DNA from 3 places in the Mesorhizobium sp. INR15 genome. Region 2 is predicted to be linked to each of the others. Evidence: predicted binding sites of a transcription regulator. Region 2 holds the regulator's gene; each other region holds the start of a gene.

Region 1 (4,279 bases), 1.7 Mb from region 2:
GATCCGCGGCGCCAAAACGCGCACCATCGCATATACCAATTTCAAACTGACCTGGGTCAGGGATTACAAGCCCAAGGGCAAGGACTGCGTGCTCGCATCGGCGCGGCCGAAGCTCACCATCACCTACACCTTGCCCAGTCCTTCCACGCCGCTGCCGCCGGCGGTTCAGAAGAACTGGGAGATTTTCATCGCCGGCGTCAGCGCCCACGAGAAGGTGCATGGCGCCAGCATGATCCAGATGGCCCATGACATCGAGGTGGCGACGATCGGCCTGACCGTCCCCGACGATCCCAAATGCAGCAAGATAAGGGACGAGGTGGTCAAGCGCCTGGACGCTATTTCCAAGGCACGCGTGCAGGCGAGCCGCGATTTCGATCGCGTCGAATTCGGCCCGGGCGGCAATCTGCAGAAATTGGTTTTCGCGCTAGCGACCGGCCCCTGATCCCTGCCGCCGGGAAGCAGGCCATCAGCGTTCCGACCGAAGGTGCGCAACGGCTTCTGGGACATACAGGACGATTGCCGCCGCGCCATGGCGACACGGCGGCAAAATAATCTATCCCCTACCGGCCGAGATCGAGCGCGGCTGAGAGATCGCCCATCGGCGGCTGGCTGTTGTCGCGCAGGGCCTTGTCGCGGGCGACGATGCCGGAGAGAACCGGCAGGTCGTAGCGCGCCGTGATGAAGCGCAGGATCGACGCCGTGTCATATTGCGTGTGATCGACTGTCCCCATCTTCGCATAAGGCGAGATGATGAAGGCCGGGATGCGGTTGCCCGGGCCCCAGCGATCCGCCTTGGGCGGCGCGGCATGATCCCAGAAGCCGCCGTTTTCGTCATAGGTGACGACGACCAGCATGTGGCCCCATTGCGGGCTTTTCTCCAGATGCGAAACGATGTCGGCGAGGTGCTGGTCGCCGCTCGCGACATCGGCATAGCCGCCATGTTCGTTGAGATTGCCTTGCGGCTTGTAGAAGCTCACCGCCGGCAGCTTGCCGCTGTCGATATCGCCGATGAAGGCAGCGCCGTCGAGGCCGCCGTCCCGCAGGTGCTCGGCGCGGGCAGCCGTGCCCGGCGCATAGGCGGCGAAGTAATTGTAGGGCTGGTGGTGGAACTGGAAGTTCGGCACCGGTGTCGCGTTCTTGCCGTCGAGTGCCGCCTGCCAGGCGCCTGCGTACCAGGCCCAGCCGATGCTCTTCAACGACAACAGGTCGCCGATGGTCACGTCATGCTGCGGTGGCAGCGTGCTCGCCACCGACGGATCGGCAAACGCCTTGTCGCCACCTTCGGCCGGCTTGTTGTTGCTCGGCTGATAGGGCGGTTGCATGGTGTTCACGGCGTGGAAGTCGGGGGTGATGGCGCCGTCATTGACGAATTTCGGCGCCCCGACAAGCGCGGAAGCCGGTGAGGTGTCGGCCACTTTCAGCGTCGTGCCATCGGCTTCCACGACAGCGATCTGGCCCTTTACCGGGCTGTTGTCGGCGTTTGGATAGACTGGCACGCAGGCGCAGGCGAGCTGGAAATGGTTGAGGAAGGAGCCGCCGAAGGCACCCTGGAAGAAATTGTCGGCCAGCACATATTTTTGCGCCACCGCCCACATCGGCAGGCCGGAACCATCATAGTGGCCCATGACAAGGCCGCCGGAATCGGCCCAGGCGACGAACTTGTCGTTCTTGCCGCCGTCGATCTGCATCTGCTCCTGGTAAAAGCGATGCCAGAGATCGCGCGTGATGACGTTGGTCTTCTCGTTGAAACCTTTGGGATCGTCGATGGCAAAGCTCGCATTGGCGAGATGCGCCGACTGCGCCTCGGTCACCGGCGGCGTCACGCCCTTGGCGGTCAGGCCGCCCCAGGCGGGCGGCAATTCGGCAAGCGGCTGGCCGTCGCGGTCCAGCTGGCGCGTCTGGTCTGCCGTCAGGTTCGACACGCCGTTGGCGCCGGGGAAGCCGCCATAGAGATTATCGAAGCTGCGGTTCTCGGCGTAGATGACGACGACCGTCTCGATCTTGTCATAGCCGGGGGGTGCCGCGACCGCCGTGGAGAAAGGGGCCAGGGCCGAACCGGCCAGGCAGAAGGATGTGAGGAGCTTGAGCCTCGTCATGGGAAGACCTCGTGGCTTGACTGTGGCTGGAGGGCGATGATGGCGCGGGGGCGACGAGCCATCAATGCAGCTAACGTCCATGCCTTGTCACCTTTGTGACAATTGCCTTGCAGGCGAACACGGTTGCGTGAGCGGGCGGGCCGGTCATCAATCCGTTGCAGTGCGTTCTTACTGCCGAAGCGAAAACCGGGCGAACCGCATGACAGCGAGACGATGGAAAAGCCGGGCGATCGCGATCGCCGTGGCATCGGCATCTGGCCTCGCGGCGGCCGTGCCCGCGAAAACGGCGGGCTTGGACAGCGTCCATCCTGGCCCGATGTCGCGTGCCGACGCTTACACCAGGGCCGCCGCTCTCACCGCGCTCGGCCGCGAGCTGTTCTTCGACCCGTCGCTGTCGGCCTCCGGCCAGCAATCCTGCTCATCGTGCCATGATCCGCGTCACGCCTTTGGTCCGGCATCGGCGGCACCCGTCGAGCTTGGCGGACCGCATGGCGACCAGCCCGGCCTGCGCGCAGTGCCTTCGCTTCGCTACCTCCAGGCGGTGCCGGCCTTCACCGAGCATTTCCACGATTCCGATGATGAGGGCGACGAAAGCGTCGACAACGGGCCGACCGGCGGCCTGACCTGGGACGGGCGCGCCGACCGTGGGCAGGATCAGGCGAGGATTCCGCTGCTGTCGCCGTTCGAAATGGCCAACAAGGATGCTGGCGAGGTTGCTGCCGCCTTGCGCAAGGCGCCCTACTCCGGCGATTTCAGGGCGGTGTTCGGCTACGCCGTGTTCGACCGGCCGGACGACGCCTTCGCCGCCGCCGTGGAGGCGCTCGGCACGTTCGAGCAGAGCGCCGCCGACTTCTACCCCTACTCCAGCCGCTATGACGCTTTCCTCGCCGGCAAGGCGACGCTCTCCGCCCAGGAATTGCATGGCCGCGCGCTGTTCGAGGATGAAAACAAGGGCAATTGCGCCAGCTGCCATCTGAGCGAGCCGGCCAATGACGGCGAGCCGCCGCAATTCACCGATTTCGGCTTTCTCGGCGTCAGCGTGCCGCGCAACCCGGCTGTCCCCGCCAATGCCGATCCCGCCTATTTCGATCTCGGCCTATGCGGCCCGCTGCGCACCGACCTCAAGCGCCGGGCCGAATATTGCGGCCTGTTCCGCACCCCGACGCTGCGCAATGTCGCGCTCAGGAAGACCTTCTTCCACAACGGCTATTTTCATACCTTGCGCGACGCGGTCGCCTTCTACGCGACGCGCGACACCGATCCCGGCCGTTGGTACTCCAGGGGCGCCAACGGCGCGATCCGGCAAAATGATGACCTGCCAATGGCTTATTGGGCCAACATTAACCAGAACCCGCCGTTCGGCAAGAAACCCGGCGGCAAGCCGGCGCTGACCGACCCCGAGATCGACGACATCGTGGCCTTTCTCCAGACCCTCACAGATGCCGATCAATTGGCCGCGAAGCCGGCGCGCTGAGGCCCAGCCCTAGCCTTCTCCCCGTGTGGGAGAAGGCAGGAACCGATCCCTCACATCGCCGAACGGATCAAACCGCCGTCAACACGGATGTTCTGGCCGGTGATATAGCCGGCGCCTTCCGAAGCGAGGAAGGCGATGGTGGCGGCGACTTCCTCCGAGGTGCCGTAGCGCTGCATCGGCACGCTGTCGCGGCGCTCCTCGGTGGCGGGCAGGCTGTCGATCCAGCCGGGCAGGACATTGTTCATGCGAACATTGTCGGCGGCATAGGTGTCGGAGAAAATCTTGGTGTAGGCGGCAAGCCCTGCCCGCGCCACCGCCGAGGTCGGGAACATCGGGGTGGGATGGAGGGCCCATGCGGTCGAGATGTTGATGATGGCGCCGGCCTTCTGCTTGATCATCTGCGGCGCGATGATGCGGGTCGGGCGGATGACGTTCATCAGATAGACGTCGATGCCGGTGTGCCACTGCTCGTCGGTGATCTCCAGGATCGGCGCGCGCGGCCCGTGACCGGCGCTGTTGACCAGCACGTCGATGCGGCCCCACTGCTTGAGCGTCAGGTCGGCCAGCCGCTGCAGATCCTCATTCGACTGGTTGGAGCCGGTGACGCCAATGCCGCCAAGCTCCTTGGCCAGCGCCTCGCCCTTGCCCGAAGAAGACAGGATGGCGACCTTGAAGCCGTCGCTGGCCAGACGCTTGGCCGCGGCCGCAC
Region 2 (4,279 bases):
ATACTTGTCGCCAGCGGCCTCGATGGCCTTCTTCATCGCCGCCTCATCGGTCTTCCAGCGCTCTTCCTGGAAATTCGACCACGAGACACCGATGACCTTGTCCTTCGCCTGCGCGACCGACACGAGCGTCAGCGACATGGCGGCACCCGCCAGGATGGCGGCTGTGAATCTTTTCATGTTATCCTCCCTGCGCCGCGTGTGGCGCGACCAAACTGACCCGAAGGCCGGCACAAAGGCTCTATTTTTTCGAGCCTCGAAAAAACACTGGTCCAACGTCAGAGCGCTGTCAACATCGATTCTGATGGTTTCTGATGTTCGGAGTAATTTTTTTCGAGCCCCGTAATAAATAATATGACAGGACTGCCGGGTTCTGCCAGTATTTGGAGTGTGTCACCGACGGCCTTCGATTGCACGAAAGGTCGCGGCGGCGGGGAGGAAAGCAGGAACAATGTCGGTCGGAATCCGTCACGACGATTTGCGCCGGCGCAACCGGGCGATGGTTATTTCGTCCGTACGCCGGGCAGGACAGCCGTCCCGCACCGAAATCGCCGCCACAACCGGGCTCAGCCATTCGACCATCTCGGCGATCTCCTCCGACCTGATCGCCGAAGGCATTCTCACGGAAAGCAAGCCAAGCGAGACCGTGTCCCTGAAGCGCGGCCGCCCCCAGGTTGGCCTCAGCCTCCACCCGGAAGCCGCCGCCGTGATGACCGTGGTGTTGTCGCTGAACTTCCTGTCGGTTGCCGTCATCGACTATGCCGGCCAGGTGATCGCCGAGGAGCAGCGCCGGCTGGACACACTGACCATGTCGCGCGAGGCGCTCATTGGCGAATGCGTCGCCATCGTGCGGCGCCGGCTCGAGGATCCGGACCTCGATATCCACAGCGTCGCCCGCATCGCACTGGCCATTCAGGGCATTACCGATTCCCATGCCCGCGCGCTGCTGTGGTCGCCGATCACACCACAGACCAACATCCCTTTCGCCGACATCCTGGAAGAGGAATTCGGCATCCCCGCCACCATGGAAAACGACTGCAATATGATGGCGGTTGCGCTGCGCTGGCGTAACCCGGAGCGCTACCGCGATGACTTCATCGCCATCCTGCTGTCGCACGGCATCGGCATGGGCCTGGTGCTGAAGGGCGAATTGTTCACCGGCACCCATTCGTCCGGCGGCGAGTTCGGCCACATGATCCATCGGCCGAACGGTGCGCTTTGCCGCTGCGGACGGCGCGGCTGCGTCGAGGCTTATGCCGGCAACTACGCCATCTGGCGCAACGCCAGGCAAATGGGCGAGGACGCCGAACCGGTCGACGTCAGCGACGCGGAGATGCGGGCGCTGGCGGCATCGGCTCGCGAAAGCGATGGGCCGGAGCGCGAAGCTTACCGCAAGGCCGGTGAAGCGCTCGGCTTCGGTCTCGGCAGCCTGTTCGCGCTGATCGATCCGGCGCCTGTCGCCATGGTGGGCGTCAGCGCCGCCGCCTTCGACCTGATCGAACCGGCGCTGCGCGAAGCCATAGCCCAGACCGCCGGTGGCCAGCACTCGAAATCGATTTCCTTCGACACCGAGCCGAATGAGCTGCCGCTGATCCGCGAAGGCTGCGCCATGCGGGCGCTGACCTTCGTCGACCAGGAGATTTTCGCGCCGGGCTCACAAACAAAGCCTGAATCCGTCGGCAAGGACGTCGCCTGAATTTGCCGGCTTTCAGTCTTCCCTGATGGCGTAGCCCGCGCCGCGAATGGTGCGGATGACGTCGGGCATGCGGCCATTGTTGACCGCCTTGCGCAGCCGGCCGACATGCACATCGACCGTGCGCTCGTCGATATAGATCGTCTCGCCCCAAACATTGTCGAGCAGTTGGCTGCGCGAAAACACGCGGCCAGGATGACGCATCATGAATTCGAGCAAACGGAACTCGGTCGGCCCGAGCCGGATCTCGCTTTTCTTGCGGTAGACCCGGTGCGATTCGCGATCGAGCACGATGTCGCCGACCTTGAGCACACTGGACAGGACTTCCGGCTTGGCGCGGCGCAGCAGCGCTTTTACCCGAGCCATGAATTCCGGCGTGGAAAACGGCTTGACCAGATAGTCGTCGGCGCCGGTGGAGAGACCGCGTACACGGTCGCTTTCCTCGCCGCGCGCGGTCAGCATGATGATGGGCAACCGCTCCGTCTCGGGACGCATTCTTAGCCGGCGGCAGAGCTCGATGCCGGAAACCGCCGGCACCATCCAGTCGAGCACCAGAAGGTCGGGAACATTCTCCTGGAGCCGGATTTCGGCCTCATCGCCGCGCGTTACCACTTCGACCTGGTAGCCCTCGGATTCAAGGTTGTAGCGGAGGAGCACACCTAGCGGCTCCTCGTCCTCCACCACCATGATGCGTGGCGCGATCATCGGCTGGTCACCCCTGTCATGCCGCCGGCACGGTCATTGCCGTCTCGTCCTGCTTCGGACGATTGGCGGGCAACTGCGTGCCGGTCAGGACATAGTACGCGTTTTCAGCGATGTTGGTCACGTGGTCGCCGATGCGCTCAAGATTCTTGGCGCAGAACAGCAGATGCGTGCAAGCGGTGATGTTGCGCGGATCTTCCATCATGTAGGTCAGGAGCTCGCGGAACACCGAGGTGTACTTGACGTCGATGCGCTCATCGTCGGCGCGTAGTTTCGCCAGGGCGGCCGCGTCGCGCGCCGCGTATTCCTCGATGACGCCCTGTACCTGGATCAGCACCAGCTGCGCCATTCCGTCGATGGAGTGCGACAGGTCGCGCGGCGTGACGCTGAGGCCGACGGTGCCGACGCGCTTGGCGATGTTCTTGGCCAGATCGCCGATGCGTTCCAGATCGCCGGCCATGCGGATCGAGCCGACGACATGGCGAAGATCGTCCGCCATCGGCTGCCGCTTGGCGATCAGCGTGATGGCGCGGTCGTCGAGCTCGCGCTGGCGCGCGTCCATGATGGCGTCATCGGAAACGACGCGCTGCGCCAGCGCGTTGTCGGAGGTCAGCAGCGCCTTGGTTGCACCGCCAACCATCGCGCCGGCGAGATCGCCCATATCGCTGATGAGCCTGCTGATCTGTCCGAGATCCTCGTCGAAAGAAGCGACTGTATGTTCGCCCATGATCTTGTCCTCGTATGCCTGAGACTCAGCCGAAGCGGCCGGTGATGTAGTCCTGAGTGCGCTTCTCGCGGGGCGACGTGAAGATCTTCTCGGTCTTGTCGAATTCGACCAGCTCGCCCAGGTACATGAAGGCTGTCTGCTTCGACACGCGCGCTGCCTGCTGCATGTTGTGGGTGACGATGACGATCGTGTAGTCGGCTTGCAACTCGTCGATCAGCTCTTCGATCTTGGCGGTCGACAGCGGATCGAGAGCCGAAGCCGGCTCGTCGAGCAGGATGACTTCGGGCTTCACCGCCACGGTGCGGGCAATGCAAAGCCGCTGCTGCTGGCCGCCGGAAAGGCTGAGGCCGCTGGCATTGAGCTTGTCCTTGACCTCGGTCCAGAGCGCCGCACGCTTCAGCGCCTGTTCAACGCGACCGTCCATCTCGGACTTGCTGATCTTCTCATAGAGCCTGACGCCGAAAGCGATATTCTCATAGATCGACATTGGGAACGGTGTTGGCTTCTGGAACACCATGCCGATCTTGGTCCGCAACAGGTTGAGGTCCTGCGAGCGGTCAAGAACGTTCTGGCCATCGAGCAGCACCTGGCCCTCGGCGGTCTGCTTCGGGTAGAGCTCATAGATACGGTTGAAGACGCGCAGCAGCGTCGACTTTCCGCAGCCCGACGGTCCGATGAAGGCGGTGACGCTGCGCTCTGGCAGCGACAGCGTGATGTTCTTCAGCGCCTTCGACTGGCCGTAGAAAAAGTTGAGGTTCTTGACCTCGATCTTGGCCTTGGCGGTTGCCTCGGTTGCGATCGTCATGTCTGGAGACAACATCTGGCTCATTTGTCCTCTCTGCGTCCGGTCAGGCTGCGTGCAAAGATGCTAAGCGCGAGAACCGTCAATGTGATGATGAGTGCACCGGTCCAGGCCAGTTGCTGCCATTCCTCGTAGGGGCTGAGAGCAAACTGGAAGATGGTGACAGGCAAGCTGGCCATCGGCGCGTTGAGATTGCTGCTCCAGAACTGGTTGTTGAGGGCCGTGAAGAGCAGCGGTGCCGTTTCGCCGGAGATACGGGCGATCGATAGCAATATGCCGGTGACGATACCGGAAAGGGCGGCGCGGTAAGCGACGGATTTGATGACAACCCAGCGCGGCGCGCCGATCGCGGTGCCGG
Region 3 (4,279 bases), 330 kb from region 2:
CCTCTGACCTGCCGGCCATCTCCCCCTCAAGGGGGGAGATCGGCTGTCGCGTCGGCTTTCGCCAGTCCCCGACCTTGCAGATGGAGCCAGGCAGAAGAGCAATTAATCTCCCCCCTTGAGGGGGAGATGGCCGGCAGGCCAGAGGGGGGTGCCTGGCACCACCCAAGATCACTATCGAATAGCGACTGGAGGACTTTCTGATGCCGACCCCCCTCGTTGTCTCCGACGTCGCCAAGAGCTTCACCATGCATCTGCGCGACGGCATCAAATTGCCTGTGGTCTCCGGTGTCTCCTTCTCCATCCGGGCCGGCGAATGCACCGTGCTTGGCGGCCCATCCGGTGCTGGCAAGAGCTCGATCCTGAAAATGCTCTACGGCAACTATGCCGTCGACGAGGGTCAGATCATCGTCAGGCACAATGACGGGTTGATCGATCTCGCCACCGCCAGCCCGCGCACGGTTCTTGCCATACGCCGTCAGACCATCGGCTATGTCAGCCAGTTCCTGCGCACCGTGCCGCGCGTTTCGGCGCTTGATGTCGTCGCCGAGCCGCTGGTGGAGCGTGGCGAGGAACGCGAGACGGCGCGCGACAAGGCGCGCGCCTTGCTGGCGCAGCTCAATCTGCCGGAGAAGCTTTGGGCCTTGCCGCCGGCGACCTTCTCGGGCGGCGAGCAGCAGCGCATCAACATCGCGCGCGGCTTCATCACCGAGCACCCGATCCTGCTGCTCGACGAGCCGACCGCTTCGCTCGATGCCCGAAACCGCGACGTGGTGATCGCCCTGATCGCGGCCAAGAAGACGGCGGGCGTCGCCTTGCTCGGCATCTTCCACGACCACGATGTGCGCGAGGCGGTTGCCGACCGCATCATCGATGTCGCCGCTTTCGCCCCGGGAAAAATCGCGGCATGACAAGAAAGCTGTCGGAAGCGCCGCTGGTCCACGCGACAGCGGAAGTGCAGAACTCGACGCTTGGCCGCTGGACCGAGATCGCCGACCGCAGCCGGGTCTCCGAAAGCGAGCTCGGCGACTATTCCTACATGATGCAGGATTGCGCCGTCTGGTGCGCCACCATCGGCAAGTTCTCCAACATTGCAGCAAGCGTGCGCATCAATGCCACCAACCACCCGACATGGCGGCCGACGCTGCACCATTTCACCTACCGCGCCTCGGACTACTGGGAGGACGCCGAACACGAGACCGAGTTTTTCGCCCAGCGCCGCGCCAGGCGCGTCACCATCGGCCACGACACATGGCTCGGCCATGGCTCGACCATCCTGCCCGGCGTCACTGTCGGCGATGGCGCGGCGGTTGGCGCGGGTGCCGTCGTATCCAGGGATGTCGCCCCCTACACCATCGTCGCCGGCGTGCCGGCCAAACCGATCCGCGAACGCTTCGACCGCCGCACGGCGGAGCGCTACCAAGCACTCGCATGGTGGAACTGGGATCACGCAAGGCTGCGCGAGGCCCTCGACGATTTCCGTGAGCTCGAGGCAGAAGCTTTCCTGGAAAAATACGGCGGGTAGCCTTCACATCGACGTCATCAAAAGCCCTGCTTCACATCCCTGACACATCGCGGAGGCAGGACGCCATCTCCCCAGGAGGTCGCAATGCCTGCTTCCATTAGACCCTCGCTCGCCGGATTCTTTGCCGGCTCCAATCCGGCAGCGCCGGCCCATCTCGGCACCCGCTACGACATGGCGGGCAACTTCCTGATCGAGCCCGGCAATACAGTGGTCAGCCATCTCGTCGGCGGCTCGCCGTCGGAAGCGGTGGTGCTTGCCGTGCGCGACCGGATGCTGGCGATGCCGGACGCGGACCGGCTGGCGTTCACGCCTGTTACCAGCCTGCACATGACCCTTTTCCAGGGCATCATCGAATACCGCCGGCGGTTGCCCTACTGGCCGCGGGATGTGCCGCTCGACACCAGCATCGAAGCCATGACACGCCTCTATCTGGAACGGCTGAAGGGCTTCGAAGGCCTCGGTGCGTTTCAGATCAAGGCCATCGAAGTCACCCCGACGGGACTGACCGTTGCCGGCGCAACGGACGAAGACGTGCGCACAATGCGCGCCTGGCGCGACGCCCTGGCCGTGCCGTTCGGATACCGGCATCCGGACCACGACACCTACGTCCTCCACATCACCTTCGCCTATCAGATCCAGCGCCTCGCCGACGACAGGGTCGCCGCGTGGCAGGACCTGTTTGACGATTGCCTGGCGCTCTTCGCGCGGCAGGCCCCGGTCATCGAGATAAAGGCACCGGCCTTCTGCGGCTTCCGGGACATGAAGCATTTCGAGGAATTGCTGATCCTCGGCTGATCATCGCGAACGGTGCTCTGACGTTGCGTCTGTGGGTGGTAACAAAACTGACATCAATCCGACACCGCAGGTTCATGGCGCTGCGCTAGCGAAAGCGAACAGACGTCAACGCGACCGGGCTGGAAACGGGCCGGATTGGAAACCTGATATGTCAGCTACGCTCGAAATCCGCGGTGTCAGCCGCCGCTTTGGCAAGAACACCGCCGTCAGCGATGTGAACATCTCGATTCCGCAAGGCCAGATGGTCGGCATCATCGGCCGCTCGGGCGCCGGCAAGTCGACCCTCCTGCGCATGATCAATCGTCTCGTCGACCCCAGCCAGGGGTCGATTTTTTTTGACGGCGCCGAGGTCTCGAAATTGCGCGGCTCACCTCTGAGGCGCTGGCAGCGCGATTGCGCCATGATCTTCCAGCAGTTCAATCTGGTGCCGCGCCTCGACGTGCTGACCAATGTTCTGCTCGGCAAGCTGAACCATCGCTCGACCATCAGCAATCTCCTCGGCATGTTCTCGCGCGCCGAATGCGCGGAGGCGGTCGCCGCGCTCGAGCGTCTCGACATCGCCCGCACCGCGCTGCAGCCTGCAGGCACCTTGTCGGGCGGTCAGCAGCAGCGTGTCGCCATTGCCCGCGCCATGATGCAGCAACCCAAGGTGATCCTCGCCGACGAGCCGATCGCCTCGCTCGACCCGCTCAATGCCAAGGTGGTGATGGACTCGCTGCAAGACATCAACCTGCGCGAAGGCATCACCGTTGTCACCAATCTTCACACGCTGGACACCGCCCGCACCTATTGCAACCGCATCATCGGCATGGCCGCCGGCAAGGTGGTCTTTGACGGTGCGCCGGAAGAGCTGAACCGCGAAGCCGTCCGTCTCGTCTATGGCGCCGACAGCAATGGTGGCGAGATCTCCGAGGCCATCACGTCGACCAGCGTTGCTTTCAAGAAAAAAATCGCCGCATCCGCCGGACCGCTCGAGCCCGCATTCCCGGGGTACTGAAATCCATGATCCCGAAAGGCTGAAACCGGTTTTTCGGGAAAAGATCATGGGCAATTCGAGAGCAGCCTGGATCGCCAGCCCGCGTCAAGGGCACCTGTAAAGAACAAGAACGCCGCCGGCGCGAGGCCGGAACCTACTGGAGAGATGTCACATGTTTAGAAAGATGGTTTTCGGCGCCGTTTCGGTGCTCGCCATGGCGACCAGCGCGGCCCATGCCGCCGATATGAAGGAATTCCGCGTCGGCATTCTCGGCGGTGAAAACGAGACCGACCGCCTGCGCAACTACCAGTGCCTGGCCGACCACCTGAAGACCGAATTCGGCTTCGAGAAGGTCTCGCTGTTCCCCGCCGCCGACTATGACGGCGTCATTCAGGGCCTGCTCGGCGGAACGCTCGACTTCGCCGAACTCGGCGCTTCCGGCTATGCCAGCGTCTATATCAAGGATCCGAACGCCGTCACCCCGATCCTCACCACCCAGCAGACCGACGGCGCCACCGGTTACTATTCGGTCGGCCTCGCCCTGAAGACCTCCGGCATCACCGACATCAAGTCGGCCAAGGGCAAGAAGCTCGGCTACGCCGATCCGGATTCGACCTCGGGCTATCTGATCCCGCTGACCCAGATTCCGAAGACCACCGGCATGCCGAACGACAACTACTTCGCTTCGACCCAGTTCAACGGCGGCCATGAAAACAACATCCTCGCCGTCCGCGACGGCAAGGTCGACGTTGCGGTGGACGATTCCTCTGGTATCGGCGACTTCAAGAACGGCTTCAGCTCGGGTACCTTCCACAAGGTCGTCGCCAAGGGCGCCGTTGACCCTAACGACTTCGTCGAAGTCTGGCGCTCGGGCCTGATCCCGAACGGCCCGCTGGTCGTGCGCACCGCGATCGGCAACGACATGACCGCCAAGCTCGCCGCCTTCTTCACCGACCTGCCGAAGAAGGACAAGGCTTGCTTCGAAG

Evidence for each region. Region 2 encodes PhoB, which activates phosphate uptake and scavenging genes when phosphate is short. Its sites were predicted from a motif close to TGTCATNNANCTGTCAT; they were not measured.
Region 1: the regulator PhoB is predicted to act here: its motif matches at 2,239-2,255, upstream of GA829_RS16285 (acid phosphatase).
Region 3: the regulator PhoB is predicted to act here: its motif matches at 2,366-2,382, upstream of phnC (phosphonate ABC transporter ATP-binding protein).

What each region holds. Positions count from the first base shown of each region.
Region 1 is NZ_CP045496.1:3,333,830-3,338,108, reverse strand. Features, by position in the region: gene GA829_RS16290 (DUF922 domain-containing Zn-dependent protease) at 1-442, shown strand, start outside; gene GA829_RS16285 (acid phosphatase) at 561-2,096, opposite strand; gene GA829_RS16280 (cytochrome-c peroxidase) at 2,296-3,570, shown strand; gene GA829_RS16275 (SDR family oxidoreductase) at 3,621-4,279, opposite strand, start outside.
Region 2 is NZ_CP045496.1:1,621,096-1,625,374, reverse strand. Features, by position in the region: gene xylF (D-xylose ABC transporter substrate-binding protein) at 1-177, opposite strand, end outside; gene GA829_RS07865 (ROK family protein) at 449-1,693, shown strand; gene phoB (phosphate regulon transcriptional regulator PhoB) at 1,706-2,395, opposite strand; gene phoU (phosphate signaling complex protein PhoU) at 2,412-3,119, opposite strand; gene pstB (phosphate ABC transporter ATP-binding protein PstB) at 3,145-3,948, opposite strand; gene pstA (phosphate ABC transporter permease PstA) at 3,945-4,279, opposite strand, start outside.
Region 3 is NZ_CP045496.1:1,953,856-1,958,134, reverse strand. Features, by position in the region: gene phnL (phosphonate C-P lyase system protein PhnL) at 201-908, shown strand; gene GA829_RS09485 (DapH/DapD/GlmU-related protein) at 905-1,522, shown strand; gene GA829_RS09480 (DUF1868 domain-containing protein) at 1,607-2,317, shown strand; gene phnC (phosphonate ABC transporter ATP-binding protein) at 2,466-3,314, shown strand; gene phnD (phosphonate ABC transporter substrate-binding protein) at 3,466-4,279, shown strand, end outside.